Regions from separate parts of the Kluyvera intermedia genome, predicted to be linked through region 1. Evidence: predicted binding sites of a transcription regulator. Region 1 holds the regulator's gene; the other holds the start of a gene.
What was found. The regulator PurR, encoded in region 1, represses purine synthesis genes. The targets are predictions, from matches to a motif close to CANGCAAACGTTTGCNTG.
Positions count from the first base shown of each region.

Region 2: glyA (serine hydroxymethyltransferase) is a predicted target of PurR. The motif match lies at 2,777-2,794, and genes of this name have one in related genera.

Region 1 is NZ_CP139986.1:2,597,354-2,606,088, forward strand. Features, by position in the region: gene U0026_RS12550 (MFS transporter) at 1-834, opposite strand, end outside; gene cydH (cytochrome bd-I oxidase subunit CydH) at 995-1,084, opposite strand; gene U0026_RS12555 (hypothetical protein) at 1,068-1,247, opposite strand; gene purR (HTH-type transcriptional repressor PurR) at 1,379-2,404, shown strand; gene punR (DNA-binding transcriptional activator PunR) at 2,422-3,333, opposite strand; gene punC (purine nucleoside transporter PunC) at 3,445-4,638, shown strand; gene cfa (cyclopropane fatty acyl phospholipid synthase) at 4,936-6,084, shown strand; gene U0026_RS12580 (riboflavin synthase) at 6,147-6,782, opposite strand; gene mdtK (MdtK family multidrug efflux MATE transporter) at 7,035-8,408, shown strand; gene zinT (metal-binding protein ZinT) at 8,458-8,735, opposite strand, start outside.
Region 2 is NZ_CP139986.1:1,349,283-1,358,017, reverse strand. Features, by position in the region: gene U0026_RS06615 (3-phenylpropionate MFS transporter) at 1-195, opposite strand, end outside; gene chiQ (ChiQ/YbfN family lipoprotein) at 400-594, shown strand; gene U0026_RS06605 (DoxX family protein) at 846-1,268, shown strand; gene glyA (serine hydroxymethyltransferase) at 1,406-2,659, opposite strand; gene hmpA (NO-inducible flavohemoprotein) at 2,985-4,175, shown strand; gene glnB (nitrogen regulatory protein P-II) at 4,229-4,567, opposite strand; gene glrR (two-component system response regulator GlrR) at 4,636-5,973, opposite strand; gene qseG (two-component system QseEF-associated lipoprotein QseG) at 5,960-6,658, opposite strand; gene U0026_RS06575 (sensor histidine kinase) at 6,676-8,112, opposite strand; gene purL (phosphoribosylformylglycinamidine synthase) at 8,698-8,735, opposite strand, start outside.

The DNA.
Region 1 (8,735 bases):
AACCATCAACAGCAGCAAGAAGCCTTTCAACGTGCCGCTGACGGAGCGGTCAGCAAATTTACCGCCCAGGTAGTTACCGATGGAGAAACCAACGCCAATCAACACCAGCATCAGTGTGATAAAACCTGACGATGCGTGGGTGATGGTGTGCAGTACCGGAGAAATGTAGGTATAGAGCGTGAACATGGCGCCCGCACCTAATACGGTCGTTAACAGCGCAGACAGGACCTGCGGACGGACCAGTACCGACAGCTCGCGCTTAACATCCGGTTTCTCCCCCGCCCCACCTTTTGGAAGAGAAAACCACAGACTGATGATGGCAATCACACCAAGCCCCGCGGTTGCCATAAACGACATACGCCAGCCGATAGTTTCCCCAAGCCATGTTGCCGCAGGCACTCCGCCAATGTTAGCAATGGTCAGCCCCATAAACATGGTTGCAACGGCGCTGGCCTGCTTGTGCTTTGGTACCACGCTCGCCGCCACCACTGAGCCAAGACCAAAGAAAGCGCCATGGTTGAGGCTGGTGATAATGCGCGAGAGCATTAAGGTGGTGTAGTCCGGCGAGATAGCGGACAGTACGTTGCCAAGGGTAAAGATAGCCATCAGGAAAATCAGCGCATTACGACGACCGCGATGTGACAGTAATAGCGTCATCAGCGGCGCGCCAACCATCACGCCAACCGCATAGGCGCTGATCAACATACCGGCGGCGGGAATTGAGACATCAACCCCTTTCGCGATAACCGGCAATAAGCCCATCGGCGAGAATTCGGTCGTACCAATACCAAAGGCCCCAATGGCTAAAGCCAATAAGGGAAAATTAATTTTCATACAAAAGCTCCGCTAAGCCACACGCAATACGCGGCATGACAACATGGGGCAAAAGCATGACATTAATCACAGAAAAACAGAAGTGTACAAAACAGCAAAAGATTATTGCTAATTGGGTAACAATAATACGAGAGGGAGCGGATGCTCCCTCACAGAGGGATTAATGCAATATAGCGGTGAAACTTGCTGCGACGATCAGAGCAAGCGCAATAAAGGTAGTACCGAGTGACAACTTAAGATCGGTGCTCATCAATTTTTCTCCTTTTGATTTCCACAGTAAAACTGCGTTTAATCATTTTTGCACAGTTAATCGTAAAAATCTTCACAGATTTAGCAGGATGTTTGTTTTTGTTCTTCCACTTTGCGCCAGGATAAGTCAAAATTCGACGCTTATTTATAAGCGTACCGGCCATTGACCCCCTCCTGTCGTCCTGTATCGTTTTCCCGGCGAAATGCAATCTGCAAGATTGTACCAGGGTGTGTGAAGGCAAACGTTTTCCTTTCGGTTTTATCAGGGGCAGGCCAGGGTCTGGAGTGAGATGGAATGGCAACAATTAAAGATGTAGCGAAGCGCGCAAACGTTTCCACTACAACCGTATCACATGTAATTAACAAAACCCGTTTTGTCGCTGAAGACACGCGTGAAGCGGTTTGGGCAGCCATTAAAGAGCTGCACTACTCGCCAAGCGCCGTGGCGCGTAGCCTTAAGGTTAACCACACCAAATCGATCGGTTTATTGGCAACCAGTAGCGAGGCGGCGTATTTTGCTGAAATCATCGAAGCCGTTGAGAAAAACTGCTTTGAGAAAGGCTATACCCTAATTCTTGGCAACGCGTGGAATAATCTTGAGAAACAGCGCGCGTATTTGTCGATGATGGCGCAAAAGCGCGTAGATGGCCTGTTGGTCATGTGCTCAGAGTACCCGGAATCTCTGCTCACGATGCTCGAAGAGTATCGCAACATCCCGATGGTGGTGATGGACTGGGGAGAATCCAAAGCTGACTTTACTGACTCCGTGATTGATAACGCCTTTGAGGGCGGTTATATGGCGGGTCGTTATCTGGTGGAACGCGGGCATCGCGATATCGGCGTGATCCCAGGGCCGCTGGAGCGTAACACTGGTGCGGGTCGTCTGGCGGGCTTTATGAAAGCCATGGAAGAGACGATGATAAACGTCCCAACCAACTGGATTGTACAGGGCGATTTTGAGCCTGAGTCTGGCTATCGTGCGATGCAGCAAATCCTGTCCCAGCACCCTCGTCCAACCGCAATCTTCTGCGGTGGCGATGTCATGGCGATGGGCGCACTGTGTGCTGCCGATGAAATGGGTCTGCGGGTTCCGCAGGATATTTCGCTTATCGGTTACGATAACGTGCGCAACTCCCGTTTCTTTACCCCGGCGCTGACGACGATTCATCAGCCAAAAGATTCACTGGGTGAAACGGCCTTCAATATGTTGATGGACCGCATCGTAAGTAAGCGTGAGGTGTCTCAGTCGATTGAGGTGCATCCGCGCCTCATCGAACGCCGCTCCGTGGCCGACGGCCCGTATCGCGACTATCGCCGCTAAGTCCTGATGCGGACGCCTTATTCCGGCGTCCGCAGCCACTCATCGTTTAACGTCTCACTGTCTCCCAGATACTCTAACAACCAGCTTAATGCCGGTGAGGCTTCGCTTTGCTGCCAGGTGAGACAACAGGCTGCATCCGGGAAGGGATTTTCCAGTGTTAATGCGACCCACTCCCCGCTCTCAAGCCACGGTTGCGCCCGATGTCCGGGTACCATTGCCGCGCATAGTCCAGCAGAAATGCAGGTTTCCGACGACGCCCAGTCCGGTACCACCACTCTTTTTTGGTTATCCAGAAGCCAGGTCGTCCGCTTGGGTAGCGAGCGAGAGGTATCCTCAAGCACCAATGAAGGCCAATTGCGCAACACATCATCGCTGAGCGGCCCTTCCATCTTTGCCAGCGGATGCGAACAGGCGACAACGCAGTGCCAATTAAGCTTACCCATGTCGCGAAAGGCAAAACGCCCGCCGATTGGGATGGCCTGGGTCGCGCCAATCGCCAGTTCCACGCGACCATCCGACAACGCATCCCACACGCCGTTGAAAACTTCCTGAAATACGATCAGCTCAACATCGTTAAAGTGGCGATAGAAATCAACAATCATCTGGCGAGTCCGTTCCGGTTTAACGATGTTATCTACCGCAATAGCCAACTGCCCACGCCAGCCGTTGGCAATCTGCTGACACTGTTGGCGGGTGATCTGCATTTTTTTGATAACAGATCGCCCTTCTTTCAAAAACCATGCACCGGCAGGCGTTAGCTCAACGTCCCGGTGCCGCCGTTCAAACAAAGGCACCGCAAGCCATTCCTCTAACTGACGGACGGTATAGCTCACCGCCGAAGGCACACGGTGTAATTCCTGCGCCGCGGCGCTAAAGCTGCCGTTGCGCGCAACGGCATCAACCACTTCTAAGGAATATTCAGACCACATTTTTTGCCTTCAAATATTTTGAATCCATGACTCAAATATTAGCGTTTCACAACCACCATTGCACTCTCTACACTCTGCGCAATTGTTTATTCATGAGAAAAAGGTCGATTTATGCAACCGGGGAAAGGATTTTTAGTCTGGCTAGCAGGACTGAGCGTGCTGGGTTTTCTGGCGACAGATATGTATTTACCTGCCTTTGCGGTTATTCAGGAAGATCTGCAAACACCAGCATCCGCAGTGAGTGCCAGCCTGAGTTTGTTCCTCGCCGGTTTTGCCCTCGCGCAGCTTTTGTGGGGGCCGCTGTCAGACCGCTACGGCCGTAAACCGATTCTGCTGACCGGGTTAACCATTTTTGCGCTGGGCTGCATAGGCATGTTGTGGGTGCGTGATGGTACCACACTGCTGGTACTGCGCTTTGTACAGGCCGTAGGCGTTTGTGCGGCGGCCGTAACCTGGCAGGCGATGGTGACTGACTATTATCCTGCGCAGCGCACTAACCGTATTTTCGCCACGATTATGCCACTGGTCGGCCTATCTCCAGCCCTCGCCCCGCTTCTGGGTAGCTGGTTATTAGTGCATTTTGATTGGCAGGCCATTTTTGCGGCATTATTTATCATTACCCTGGTGCTGATGTTACCCGCATTTCGCCTGAAGCCGGCACACAAGAAAAATGCCACCAGCGAAGAAAAGCTGACCTTTATGCGCCTGCTGCGCAGTAAGGACTATCGTGGCAACGTTCTGATTTACGCCGCGTGCTCTGCGAGTTTCTTCGCATGGCTGACAGGTTCGCCATTTATTCTGCATGAAATGGGTTATAGCCCAACCGTCATTGGCCTGAGCTACGTTCCTCAGACCATCGCTTTCTTGATTGGTGGCTACGGTTGCCGTGCCGCACTGCAAAAATGGCAGGGTGCTCAACTTCTGCCATGGCTTTTGGTGGTCTATGCCCTCAGCGTTATTGGTACCTGGGGCGCTGGTCTGGCAGAGAATGCCTCGCTGACTGCGTTACTGATCCCCTTCTGCGTGATGGCTATCGCCAACGGGGCGATTTATCCTATCGTCGTCGCTCAGGCTTTGAAGCCCTTTCCGCAGGCAACCGGGCGCGCCGCTGCGTTACAGAATACGTTGCAGCTGGGCCTTTGCTTCCTGGCAAGCCTTGCCGTGTCGACGCTCATCGCCACCCCGCTGCTGACTACCACCTGTGTGATGCTTGTCACCGTGGTGCTGGCGACGATAGGTTACAGAATGCAGCTCGCGGCACGCCGTGAAGAACGTGCTGCCGAACAGACCACATCTCACGCCTAATCATCAGGCATATCAATGCCATGATAAATCGTTAGGACGCTAAGATTTTTAGTTGAATCAATAAACTTAGCGTCCTATACTGGATCGGCATCACATAATTAATATACAGTGCAGTTATTGAGCGGCGGCAGGATGCCACCCATTAAACCATGGATTGGCTTTCAGCAAGGGACTCCTCCCTTTCTCTATGTTACGTCGGATAGCAGGCTCACGAATTATTCGTGACATTTCTCACAAACCAAGAAAAGCGTCTACGCTGTTTTAAGGTTCTGATCAACAGGTCGGGATGGAGAGGCTATGAGCTCATCGTGTATAGAAGAAGTCAGCATACCGGAAGACGACTGGTATCGTATCGTTAGCGAGTTGCTCGGACGAGCAGGCATCGAAATTAATGGCAATGCCCCCAGCGATATACGAGTCAGAAATCCCCGGTTTTTCAAACGTGTTTTACAAGAAGGTTCGTTGGGGCTTGGCGAAAGTTATATGGACGGTTGGTGGGAATGCGACCGGCTGGATATCTTTTTCGACCAGGTACTGAGAGCCGGACTGGAAAACCAAATCCCCCACCATTTAAAAGATACGCTGCGAGTCGCAGGGGCACGTATTTTCAACTTACAAAGTCGCAAACGTGCCTGGCAGGTCGGCAAAGAACACTACGACCTTGGCAATGATCTTTTCAATCGTATGCTTGACCCCTACATGCAGTATTCCTGTGCTTACTGGAAAGAGGCACAAACTCTCGAAGAGGCGCAGCAGGCAAAACTTGAATTAATATGCCAGAAATTGCAGCTTGAGCCGGGTATGCAGGTGTTAGATATCGGCTGCGGCTGGGGCGGACTTGCCGCTTATATGGCAAAAAAACACGGTGTCAGCGTGAAAGGCGTCACCATTTCCGCCGAACAACAAAAATTGGCTCAAGCCCGCTGTGAGGGGCTGGACGTAGAGATTCTGCTTCAGGATTATCGCGACCTGCACGCTCAGTTTGACCGTATTGTTTCCGTTGGCATGTTCGAACATGTCGGCCCCAAAAACTACGATACCTACTTTTCGGTTGTCGACCGTAATTTAAAACCCGACGGTCTGTTCTTATTGCACACAATAGGCTCGAAGATAACCGACAACAACGTTGATCCGTGGATTAACAAATACATCTTTCCGAATGGCTGTTTACCCTCAGTACGCCAGATTGCGCATGCCAGTGAACCCCATTTTGTGATGGAAGATTGGCACAACTTTGGCGCTGACTACGATACGACGCTGATGGCCTGGCATGAACGTTTCCTTGCCAGTTGGCCGGAAATCGCAGACAACTATTCCGAACGATTCAAACGCATGTTCAGCTACTATCTCAACGCCTGCGCGGGTGCTTTCCGCGCGCGTGATATTCAGCTATGGCAGGTCGTGTTCTCCCGCGGAGTTGAACAGGGTCTGCGCGTCGCGCGTTAGTCACCTACCGCCTGCGTCGTTCTGGCGCAGGCGTTTTTCATTACGACTTAGGGTATCTGGCTTTACTCCGCCGCAGCCTGCTGCGCCGCTTCTTTCGCCGCCATCACGCGCTCAACGGTATCGACGACCGCCTGCGTTTGCGGATCGATTTCGATATTCACGCGGTCACCCAGACGCTTCTTACCGAGCGTCGTGCGCTCCAGCGTTTCCGGGATTAGGTGCACGCAGAAACGAGTCGCCGTCACTTCACCTACCGTCAAACTAATACCGTCAATGCCGATGAAACCTTTATACAGCACGTATTTCATCAGCGCCGGGTCCTGGATTTTAAACCAGATCTGCTTATTATTTTCCGAGGTCAGGATCTTCGACACTTCTGCGGTGGTCATAATATGGCCGGACATCAAATGACCGCCAATTTCATCGCTGAACTTCGCCGCGCGTTCAACGTTGACGAGGTCACCCTCTTTGACATCGCCCAGGTTGGTGATGCGCAGCGTCTCTTTCATCAGGTCGAAGCTTATCTGTTCGCCATTAATTTCTGTGACCGTTAAGCAGCAGCCATTATGGGCAACCGAGGCACCGGTCTCCAGACCCGCCAGCATGTGTTCCGGCAGCGCCACCACGTGAGTGCGGAAGTTTGGTTTTTCATCAATGGACACGATTTTTGCCGTGCCCTGCACAATACCAGTGAACATGCAGTTAACTCCTGTTAATCGTCTATTTCAGTACGTGTACCGATTCATCTGCTAGGCACAATAGCAGTTGATAAAACAGGTTGCTACCTTCCACACCCTACCGCTGATTTTTTGACTAGATTAATAGCAAATCCTCGCTACAATAACGGAGAAATTCCTCTATTTATTCTTCTTGCTGCCGGTTAAGGCGGTTTTTCTGTCTCCCGTACTCGCTGTACGGCGAGAATAAATAACAACAATACAGGTGTTCACGTGCAGAAGTACTTTGTCGAAGCGCGTCAGTTATTAGCTCTGGCAATCCCGGTTATCCTTGCGCAGGTTGCCCAAACGGCAATGGGATTTGTCGATACCGTCATGGCTGGGGGTTACAGTGCCACCGACATGGCCGCGGTCGCCATCGGGACATCAATCTGGCTCCCAGCGATTCTTTTCGGCCATGGTTTGCTGCTGGCGATGACACCGGTCATTGCTCAGCTTAATGGTTCAGGCCGACGCGAACGTATTGCCATGCAGGTCCGTCAGGGCTTCTGGCTCGCAGGATTTGTCTCTGTGCTCATCATGGTAGTGCTATGGAACGCGGGTTACATTATTCGTTCAATGCACAATATTGATCCGGCGTTGGCAGATAAAGCCGTCGGTTATTTGCGCGCACTGCTGTGGGGCGCACCGGGCTACCTGTTCTTCCAGGTCGCGCGTAATCAGTGTGAAGGGTTGGCAAAAACCAAGCCAGGCATGGTAATGGGCTTTATTGGCCTGCTGGTCAATATCCCAGTGAACTACATCTTTATTTACGGCCACTTCGGTATGCCGGAATTGGGCGGCGTAGGCTGCGGTGTAGCGACAGCATCGGTCTATTGGGTGATGTTCTTTAGCATGCTTTATTATGTGCGTCATGCTGGTTCTATGCGCGATATTCGTAGCCCGGAGCGCTTTACCCGCCCTGACCCCGTTATTTTGAAGCGATTGACAACGCTTGGCTTACCTATCGCGCTGGCGCTTTTCTTCGAGGTGACGCTATTCGCCGTGGTTGCACTGCTGGTTTCGCCATTAGGCATTGTCGATGTTGCCGGACACCAGATTGCGTTGAACTTCAGCTCGCTGATGTTCGTCTTGCCAATGTCACTTGCGGCAGCGGTCACGATCCGTGTGGGCTTTCGTCTTGGACAAGGCTCGACGCCTGACGCGCAGGTTTCCGCGCGCACCGGTATTGGCGTAGGGATTTGCATGGCAATGTGTACCGCGATATTCACCACCCTGATGCGTACGCACATTGCACTGTTGTACAACGATAACCCCGAGGTCGTGACGCTGGCGGCACAGCTGATGTTACTGGCGGCGTTGTATCAGCTTTCTGATTCCATCCAGGTGATTGGGAGCGGGATTTTGCGCGGGTATAAAGATACGCGTTCGATTTTCTTTATTACCTTCATCGCTTATTGGGTATTAGGTCTACCGTGCGGCTACGTGCTGGCGTTGACCGATCTGGTTGTCGACAGAATGGGCCCTGCGGGATTCTGGTGGGGCTTTATCATCGGCCTGACCTCTGCGGCAGTGATGATGATGTTGCGCATGCGCTTCCTGCAACGCCAACCGGCGGCGGTTATTCTCCAGCGCGCGGCACGTTAAAGATGCAGACTGTCGCCCGGTAATACACCGCCGGGCGACATCTCATACTTTAGTGATGTAGCATCTCATCCACCACCTGCTGTTGGGTCAGCTGGTACGGATAATACGTCGGCCAGTTGTCCATCTCTTCAAGCAATGCTTCCTGCGATTGATTACCCATAAAGATATGGAAATGTGCCGATTTACGCGGTGCAATAGTGTGATCGCTAAACTGTACGAATTTCGGTGCCCCGGTGTTGGCTTGCTGACATTCGAACAGATAACGCACGCCCTGTTTGCCGGAGGCGTAAGTCAGGACTTTATGTCCGGCATAGCGATACTGGCAGG
Region 2 (8,735 bases), 1.2 Mb from region 1:
ATCGCTCACGCGTGGGGCAATCAGTAAACTCCCCAGGAACCGGGCCACCAGCCCTGCCCCCAACAAAATACCGATGGTTTCAGGTGACAGCCCCGCCCCTTTGAGCCACACGCTCCAGAAAGGCAGAAAAATACCGTAGCTAAAGAAATAGGTGAAGTAGCTGAGCGCCAGCCAGCGCGTGGAGTGCAAAACCATGGGGTCCTCCCGTTTTGGAGGCCATAGTTTACTGACACACACCATGTTCTTATGAGCATTACCCTTCTTGCTTAACAGATAAATGTGATGCGCATCACCTTTACCTGTCCCAACTAGGCCTATTCATGGGCACAATTGGTTACTGCCCATTATTCATCTATAGGGCACACTGCCAAAACGGATCGCCACTTATCAGGAAGAAGCATGAAACCTCTATTCCCTTTAATTGTTATTCTGACTCTGGCAGGCTGCGCCAATAGCCAACCTGCGCCACAGTCGCACAGCGACAATGAAGCCGTCTCATCATTGGATTATCAGGAATGCATTCAGGCGGCCATCAGCGGAAACGGTCAGGCCAGCAGCGCGAAGTGCGATCCGATCCTCAAAGCCCCACGCTAAACACCGCACATTGCGCCAGTTCAACTAAATCCTGTAGGGCGATTTCATCTCGCCCTTTTTCAGGTTATTAGTCGCGTAGATGCGCCGCCGTTAAACAGTCAAAAAAAAACACCTGACCGGTATTAAAATTATTCATATAACCGGGTATCAAAGCCACGACCCGTCCATAGGTTGATTTAATTCCATCATGTGGCGATTCGCAAAATTGTGTATTACGTTTAAATCACACGTACTTACCTGATGGCACTCACATGAACTCACTTCGTTATTTTGATTTCGGGGCATCACGCGACCTCATATTGCTGATTGCTCGCATTGCCCTGGTGCTGCTGTTTATCCTCTCCGGCTATCCGAAAATGCTCAACTTCGATGGCACGGTGCAATATATGGCCGCAACCGGCGCACCAATGCCTTCACTGGCGGCAATTATTGCGATTGTGATGGAGGTTCCGGCAGTTATTCTGGTTATCCTGGGCTTTTTCACCCGTCCGCTGGCGGTGATTTTTGTTTTCTACACCTTGGGGACTGCGGTTATCGGTCACCATTACTGGGATATGACCGGCGATGCGGTGATGCCAAATATGATTAACTTCTATAAGAACATCAGTATTGCAGGCGGATTCTTACTGCTAGCGGTTGTCGGGCCGGGAAGGATTTCACTGGATAGACGTTAAAACAAAAAGTAGCCCGGCCAAGCGCAGCGACGCCGGGAACAGCCCCGGGGGCGGCGTAAATGCCTTGCCCGGGCTACATTTTATCAGGCATAAAAAAGGCCGCTTTCGCGGCCTTTTTTGCATCTTACGGTTAGCGCTTATGCGTAAACCGGGAAGCGAGCGCAGATATCCAGCACTTTTGCTTTGATGCGTTCGATGTTGGCTTCATCATTGATGTTGTCCAGCACGTCACACATCCAGCCAGCCAGCTCTTTCACTTCAGCTTCTTTGAAGCCGCGGCGAGTCACAGCCGGGGAACCGATACGGATACCGGAAGTCACAAACGGGCTCTTCGGATCGTTTGGTACGCTGTTTTTGTTCACGGTGATGTTTGCACGGCCCAGCGCCGCATCAGCTTCTTTACCGGTCAGGTTTTTATCAACCAGATCCAGCAAGAACAGGTGGTTTTCAGTACCGCCAGAAACCACTTTGTAGCCACGGTTCAGGAAGACTTCGACCATCGCTTTGGCGTTTTTCGCAACCTGCTGCTGGTAAACCTTGAACTCAGGTTCCATCGCTTCTTTCAGTGCCACAGCTTTTGCCGCGATCACGTGCATCAGCGGGCCGCCCTGCGCGCTTGGGAAGACAGCGGAGTTCAGTTTTTTATACAGCTCTTCGCTACCGTCTTTCGCCAGGATCAGACCACCACGTGGACCCGCCAGGGTTTTGTGAGTGGTTGTGGTCACGACGTGAGCGTGTGGAACCGGGTTCGGGTAAACGCCTGCGGCAATCAGACCGGCAACGTGTGCCATGTCAACGAACAGGTATGCGCCGATGCTGTCAGCGATTTCACGCATTTTTGCCCAGTCAACCACACCGGAGTAAGCAGAGAAACCACCGATGATCATTTTCGGTTTGTGAGTCTGTGCCTGCTTCGCCATGTCTTCGTAGTCAATTTTACCGGACTCATCAATACCGTAAGGAACGATGTTGTACAGTTTGCCGGAGAAGTTGACCGGAGAACCGTGAGTCAGGTGACCGCCCTGCGCCAGGTTCATACCCAGAACGGTATCGCCTGGCTGCAGCAGCGCGGTGTAGACCGCGAAGTTAGCCTGAGAACCGGAGTGCGGCTGCACGTTAGCGTAGTCTGCGCCAAACAGTTCTTTAGCACGGTCGATGGCCAGTTGCTCAACGATATCAACGTATTCGCAGCCACCGTAGTAGCGCTTGCCTGGGTAACCTTCAGCATACTTGTTGGTCAGCTGAGATCCCTGCGCCTGCATGACGCGCGGGCTGGTATAGTTCTCGGAGGCGATCAGTTCAATGTGCTCTTCCTGACGTACTTTTTCTTGCTCCATAGCCTGCCACAACTCGGCATCATAATCGGCAATGTTCATTTCACGCTTTAACATCCGCATCTCCTGACTCAGCTAACAATAAAATTTTGACCTGAAAAAGGCAGTCCTGTGGGACAACGGCGAACAGTATAACTGATTAGTTGTGTGATAACAGGTCTTGACAAGCGAAATTACGCAAACGTTTACCTTCAAGCTACACAAGGGGTTGAGGAATAAAGACCTTCGACAGGGAAACGGATTTCTTTTCAAGATTGTGATGTGAATAATTCATGTTGTAACCGCATTAATGCAATATTACAAAGAACCATTTACAAAGCAGGGGTATTTTTATAAGATGCATTTAACATGCAACAATAAATAACATTCAAGGATGCCTGCTATGTTAGACGCTCAAACCATCGCTACCGTAAAAGCCACTATCCCTCTATTGGTTGAAACCGGCCCAAAACTGACCGCCCACTTTTATGACCGGATGTTTGCCCATAATCCGGAACTGAAAGAGATTTTCAATATGAGCAACCAACGCAACGGCGACCAACGTGAAGCGCTGTTCAACGCGATTGCCGCTTACGCCAGCAATATTGATAATCTGGCTGCCCTGCTGCCTGCGGTTGAAAAAATTGCCCAGAAGCACACTAGCTTCCAGATTAAACCCGAGCAATACGACATCGTAGGCGGGCACCTGCTGGCAACGCTGGATGAAATGTTCAGCCCGGGCCAGGAAGTGCTGGATGCATGGGGCAAAGCTTACGGTGTACTGGCAGGCGTATTCATTAACCGTGAAGCGCAGATCTACCAGGAAAGTGCGAACAAAACAGGTGGTTGGGAAGGCACCCGGGCGTTCCGTATAGTGAAGAAAACGCCACGTAGCGCGCTTATTACCAGCTTCGAGATGGAGCCGGTCGACGGTCAGCCGGTTGCCGACTATCGTCCTGGACAATATCTGGCCGTCTGGCTGAAACCTGAGGATTTTGAATTCCAGGAAATTCGTCAGTACTCACTGACCCGTACTCCAGATAGCAAAGGCTACCGGATTGCGGTGAAACGTGAAGATGGCGGCCAGGTGTCTAGCTGGTTGCACAACCATGCCAGCGAAGGCGATACCGTTCATCTGGCGGCGCCTGCCGGTGATTTCTTTATGGATGTGGCAACCGATACTCCAGTGTCGCTGATTTCCGCCGGTGTCGGCCAGACGCCAATGCTGGCGATGCTTGATACGCTGGCGAAAAACAACCATAGCGCGCAGGTTAACTGGTTCCACGCGGCAGAAAATGGCGATGTGCATGCTTTTGCTGACGAAGTCAGCGAGCTGGGTCGTTCACTGCCGAACTTTACCGCGCACACTTGGTATCGTGAACCGACCACAACCGATCAGGAAAAAGGCGCGTTCGATAGCACGGGTCTGATGGATTTGAATCGAGTGGAAGGGGCAATCAGCGACCCGGCGATGCAGTTCTATCTGTGCGGTCCGGTCGGTTTTATGCAGTTTGCGGCAAAACAGCTGGTGGGATTAGGGGTGAAGAACGAGAACATTCATTACGAGTGTTTTGGCCCGCATAAAGTCCTGTAATGGTGATGCCGGATGGCGCTACGCTTATCCGGCCTACACACGCGCGACGCGGATTAGATAGCCGCGTCGTCTTCTTCACCGGTACGGATACGTACTACGCGCGCCACGTCGAAGACAAATATTTTGCCATCACCGATTTTACCGGTCTGCGCAGTGCGGATAATGGTATCGACACAGGTATCGACGATATCGTCGGTCACCACGATTTCAATTTTCACCTTCGGCAGAAAGTCGACCATGTACTCCGCGCCACGGTAAAGTTCGGTGTGACCTTTCTGACGACCAAAGCCTTTCACTTCCGTTACCGTCATCCCGGTAATGCCAACTTCCGCCAGCGCTTCACGTACGTCATCAAGTTTGAAGGGTTTAATAATCGCATCAATTTTTTTCATGGTGTTCCTGTCGTTTTTTTCGCGTAACCGGTTGCTCACCGTATCATAAATCAGTCGTATGTACGGTGCTACTCTTTAAAATCGTTAGCATCCAGTTCATGGCGCGAGAGTAATTTATAGAACTCGGTGCGGTTGCGTCCGGCCATTCTGGCGGCATGGGTAACGTTGCCTTTGGTGATTTGCAGCAGCTTGCGTAAATAGTTGAGCTCAAACTGATTACGCGCCTCGACGAAGGTCGGAAGTGCCGTATTCTCCCCTTCCAGCGCCTGCTCGACCAGCGCATCGCTGATGACCGGTGAGGAGGTTAGCGCAACGCATTGTTCGATAACGTTAACCAGCTGGCGCACGTTGCCTGGCCAGTTAGCCGCCATCAGCCGTTTCATAGCATCTGTGGAAAACGCGCGAACAAAAGGCTTGTGGCGATCGGCCGCCTGGCGCAGCAGATAGTTCGCCAGCAGCGGAATATCCTCTGTACGTTCGGCAAGGGTTGGGATCTTCAGATTAACCACGTTCAGACGGTAAAAGAGATCTTCGCGAAACTCGCCCCGCGCCATAGCTTTAGGCAAGTCGCGGTGAGTGGCGGAGACAATTCGAACATTAATGTCTAAATCTTTGTTACTGCCCAACGGACGGACTTTACGTTCCTGCAAAACACGCAGCAGTTTCACCTGCAACGGCGCGGGCATATCACCAATTTCATCGAGAAATAGCGTACCGCCTTCCGCAGCCTGAAATAGCCCTTCGCGCTGGCTTACCGCGCCGGTAAACGCTCCGCGGGCATGGCCAAACAGTTCCGACTCCAGCAATTGTTCCGGCAAAGCGCCGCAGTTAATGGCGACAAACGGCTTCGCATGGCGCGGACTGGCGTTGTGGATGGCCTGCGCCAGAATCTCTTTGCCAGTGCCGCTCTGGCCGTTTATCAACACGCTAACGTCAGACTGCGCTACCATCTGCGCTTGCTCCAGCAACCGTAGCATCAACGGGCTGCGGGTAACAATCGCCTCGCGCCACTGTTCATCCATCGCCGGAGAAGAGCGTTCTAACGCTTCATCAATCGCTTTATACAGCGCGTCTTTATCGACCGGTTTGGTCAGGAAGCTGAATACGCCCTGCTGGGTAGCAGCGACCGCGTCAGGAATAGAGCCGTGGGCGGTGAGGATGATAACCGGCATACCCGGCTGCACTTTCTGGATTTCGCTGAATAACTGCAGACCGTCCATCTCATCCATGCGCAGGTCGCTAATCACCAGATCGATGCGCTCTTTCGCCAGCACCCGAAGTCCCTGTTGACCGCTTTCCGCCGTCACCACGCGGTAGCCTTCGCTTGAAAGGCGCATTCCCAGCAGTTTTAACAAGCCGGGATCGTCATCCACCAGCAGCAGGTGTGCGGGTTTACGGTTCGTCATGTTTATCCTCGTCAGATGCGCCGCCGTGGGACATATCCGCCCCCGGTTTACGACTGGAGAGCTGACGTTCAATGTCCGTCAGATTTTGCAGTTTGCGGGTGGTCAGATCCAACTCAGTCTGTAACTCTTGCTGTTGCAAGCGCAGCGCATCGAGTTGCGTGTCGTTGCTTTCCTGTAATTTCGTATAGCGCTGCCGCTCTTCAGCCAGCGAAAGTTGCAGCCCTTGAGCATCGCGCCAGACCTGGTAGAGTGGACGAATACGCACAGGAATTTGCGCGCTGAGCGCATCGATATCATTGACCATCCGCCGCCGTTCACCGGGGGTGATCTTAGCGTTTGCCAGCAGAATGCCGCGCTTAAAAGCTTGTTGCCAGGTTGCAGTCGTCAACTGATTGGCTCTGGCGCGGGCCTCGGCGGCGGCAAGGCGATCACCACAATCCATGCCTCGTAGCCAGTAGAGCGGATTATTTTCGGCGGCGTCACCACCGAACGACCAGATATCGTCACAGTCGGTCGACAAATAATCGGCCACCTGCTGGTGAGGTTCATTTTCGCCAGCACCGGAATCGGCATTGTGTGGCGTCGACGTGGTGTTGCAGCCGGACAGCACCAGGCAGGCGAGGCCAAATAACCCGCTACGCCACGGCCGCTGTTGCAGACCAGTTCGTGCTAAAAGTTGCCGCATAGTCACTCGATATTGATTCATGTGATGTTTTTTTCGAGCACAGGGGCTGGGAGTTCGATGCGAAAACAGACGTTGCCGTCCGATGTATCGAGAAGCACTAGCTCGCCGTGCATTTTGCGCACAGAGTCACGCGCCAGACTTAGCCCAAGGCCGCTCCCCTTCACCGCACCTTTGCGTTGATGGCTACCCTGATAAAAAGGCTCAAAAATCATTAATTTTTCTGCGTCCGGGATGGCGGTTCCGGTATTGATAACTTCAATCGACACGGTGGTGCCTTCCCGGGCGCTACGAAGATAAATGTTACCGGATTCAGTGCCATAGTGCACCGCATTCGAATAAAGATTATCCAGTGCATTCATCAGTAGCGTCGGTTCCGCCAGGCAAGCAGGTGCCTGTAAATCTACCTGCGTGTGCATCATTTTAGCCCGTGCGGGTAGGCTGTGCGCAGAAACCACCATATCTACCAGCGGCGCTAACGTCACCGGCTCCATTCGGATGGCGGTTTCGCTCAATTTACGGTTGTAGTCCAGTAGCTGTTCAATCAGGGTTTGCAGATTGCGACTACTGCTATCAAGGATCGCGACCACCTCTTTTTGTTCCGCATTGAGCGGTCCAACCACCTGATCTGCAAGCAGTTCGGTGCCTTCGCGCATGCTGGCAAGCGGTGTTTTCAATTCATGAGAGAGATGGCGCAAGAACTGGTGGCGCTGGGATTCCAGCCATGACAGTCGTTCACTGAGCCAGACGATACGCCGCCCCACCGAACGCAGTTCACGCGGGCCCCTGAACATAATCTCGCCCTCAAGCGTTTGCCCTTCTCCCAGACGATTAATCATGCGTTCAATGCCCTTCACCGGGCCGATAATCATGCGGGTAAACAGTAACATCATTACGAGGCTGACCAGGAACAACACCAGCGCCTGCCAGCCAAAGAATTGACCACGCTCGGCAATCGCCTGCTGAAGCTGTTGTCCACGTGAAAAGACCACGGTGCGCGTGGCCTGCACCAGTTCACCGTTCGCGGTGGAGAACGCTGCCAGATTTTCCGCTGCCGCTTTTTGCGGGCCGCTGTTGGTGCAATCAAGCTCCGCCAGTTCCTGCAAATTTTGCCGTAATCGCTGATACAGCGCGTCATCTGGCAGCACACCAGCGTGCGCTTCCAGCATCTCGCCATAGCGCTTGCGTTGCGTTTGATACACCTTCGCCAACGTCGGATCGTCGAGGACACAGTACTGTCGGTAGCTGCGTTCCATATCCAGCGCAACGCTGGCCATCGCTTCGCTGCGGCGTGAGTCGATAAGCGTGGTGCGGTTGGTCTGTTCTGCCTGCGCGCTGAGGATGTTCAGGCTCTGCCATGCCTGCCAGGCCAGCACTAACAGTGGTAACAGGATCAGCAGGAACGCCAGCGTGACCAGTTGCCGTAGCGATCGTGGGAAAAGAGAGAGGCGTTTCAAAGGGGTGTCTCAATAAAGCAACGTACTGGAATGCTAACTGAGGATCTTAACGAGGGAAAGGTCAGAAAGCACAAAGCCGGGCATAAGCCCGGCTTTGTGCCGGAATAAGGCGGTGCCTAACTCAACGTTTCGCCCGATGGTTGATAAAGCAGCGCTATTATCATTTGCTGGACGGCAGGCACCTTGTTGTGCGTCATTCGAAGTTTATGTAGCACGTCCCGAAGGGGCTGACATAAGGAGGTGAATGAGCCACTGGTTGATATTATGCATGATGCGTGCCACAGTGCAAAACAATAAATTAACACAATGAAAAATATAGGAAATATACCTATTACCTTTCTATTTGTGATTGGGTGTTTTTTGTACTTTGTGTCGCTAAACAGCAACATACCTTTCACGTAAAAATAAATATTCTTTAAATCAATGAATTAAGTGTCTCCTATTGGAGACATCATAATACGGTGCTGTCGGGATTTGCAGACACCTGAGGCATCTTGGCGTCACTGTGTGCCGGGCTACAGGAGCGTGTACGATAAATAAAAAAAAGCCCCTTACGAGAAGGGGCTTGATGCGTAGGCAAAATGATTAGCCGAGCTGTTTACGCGCATTGCGGAAGATGCGCA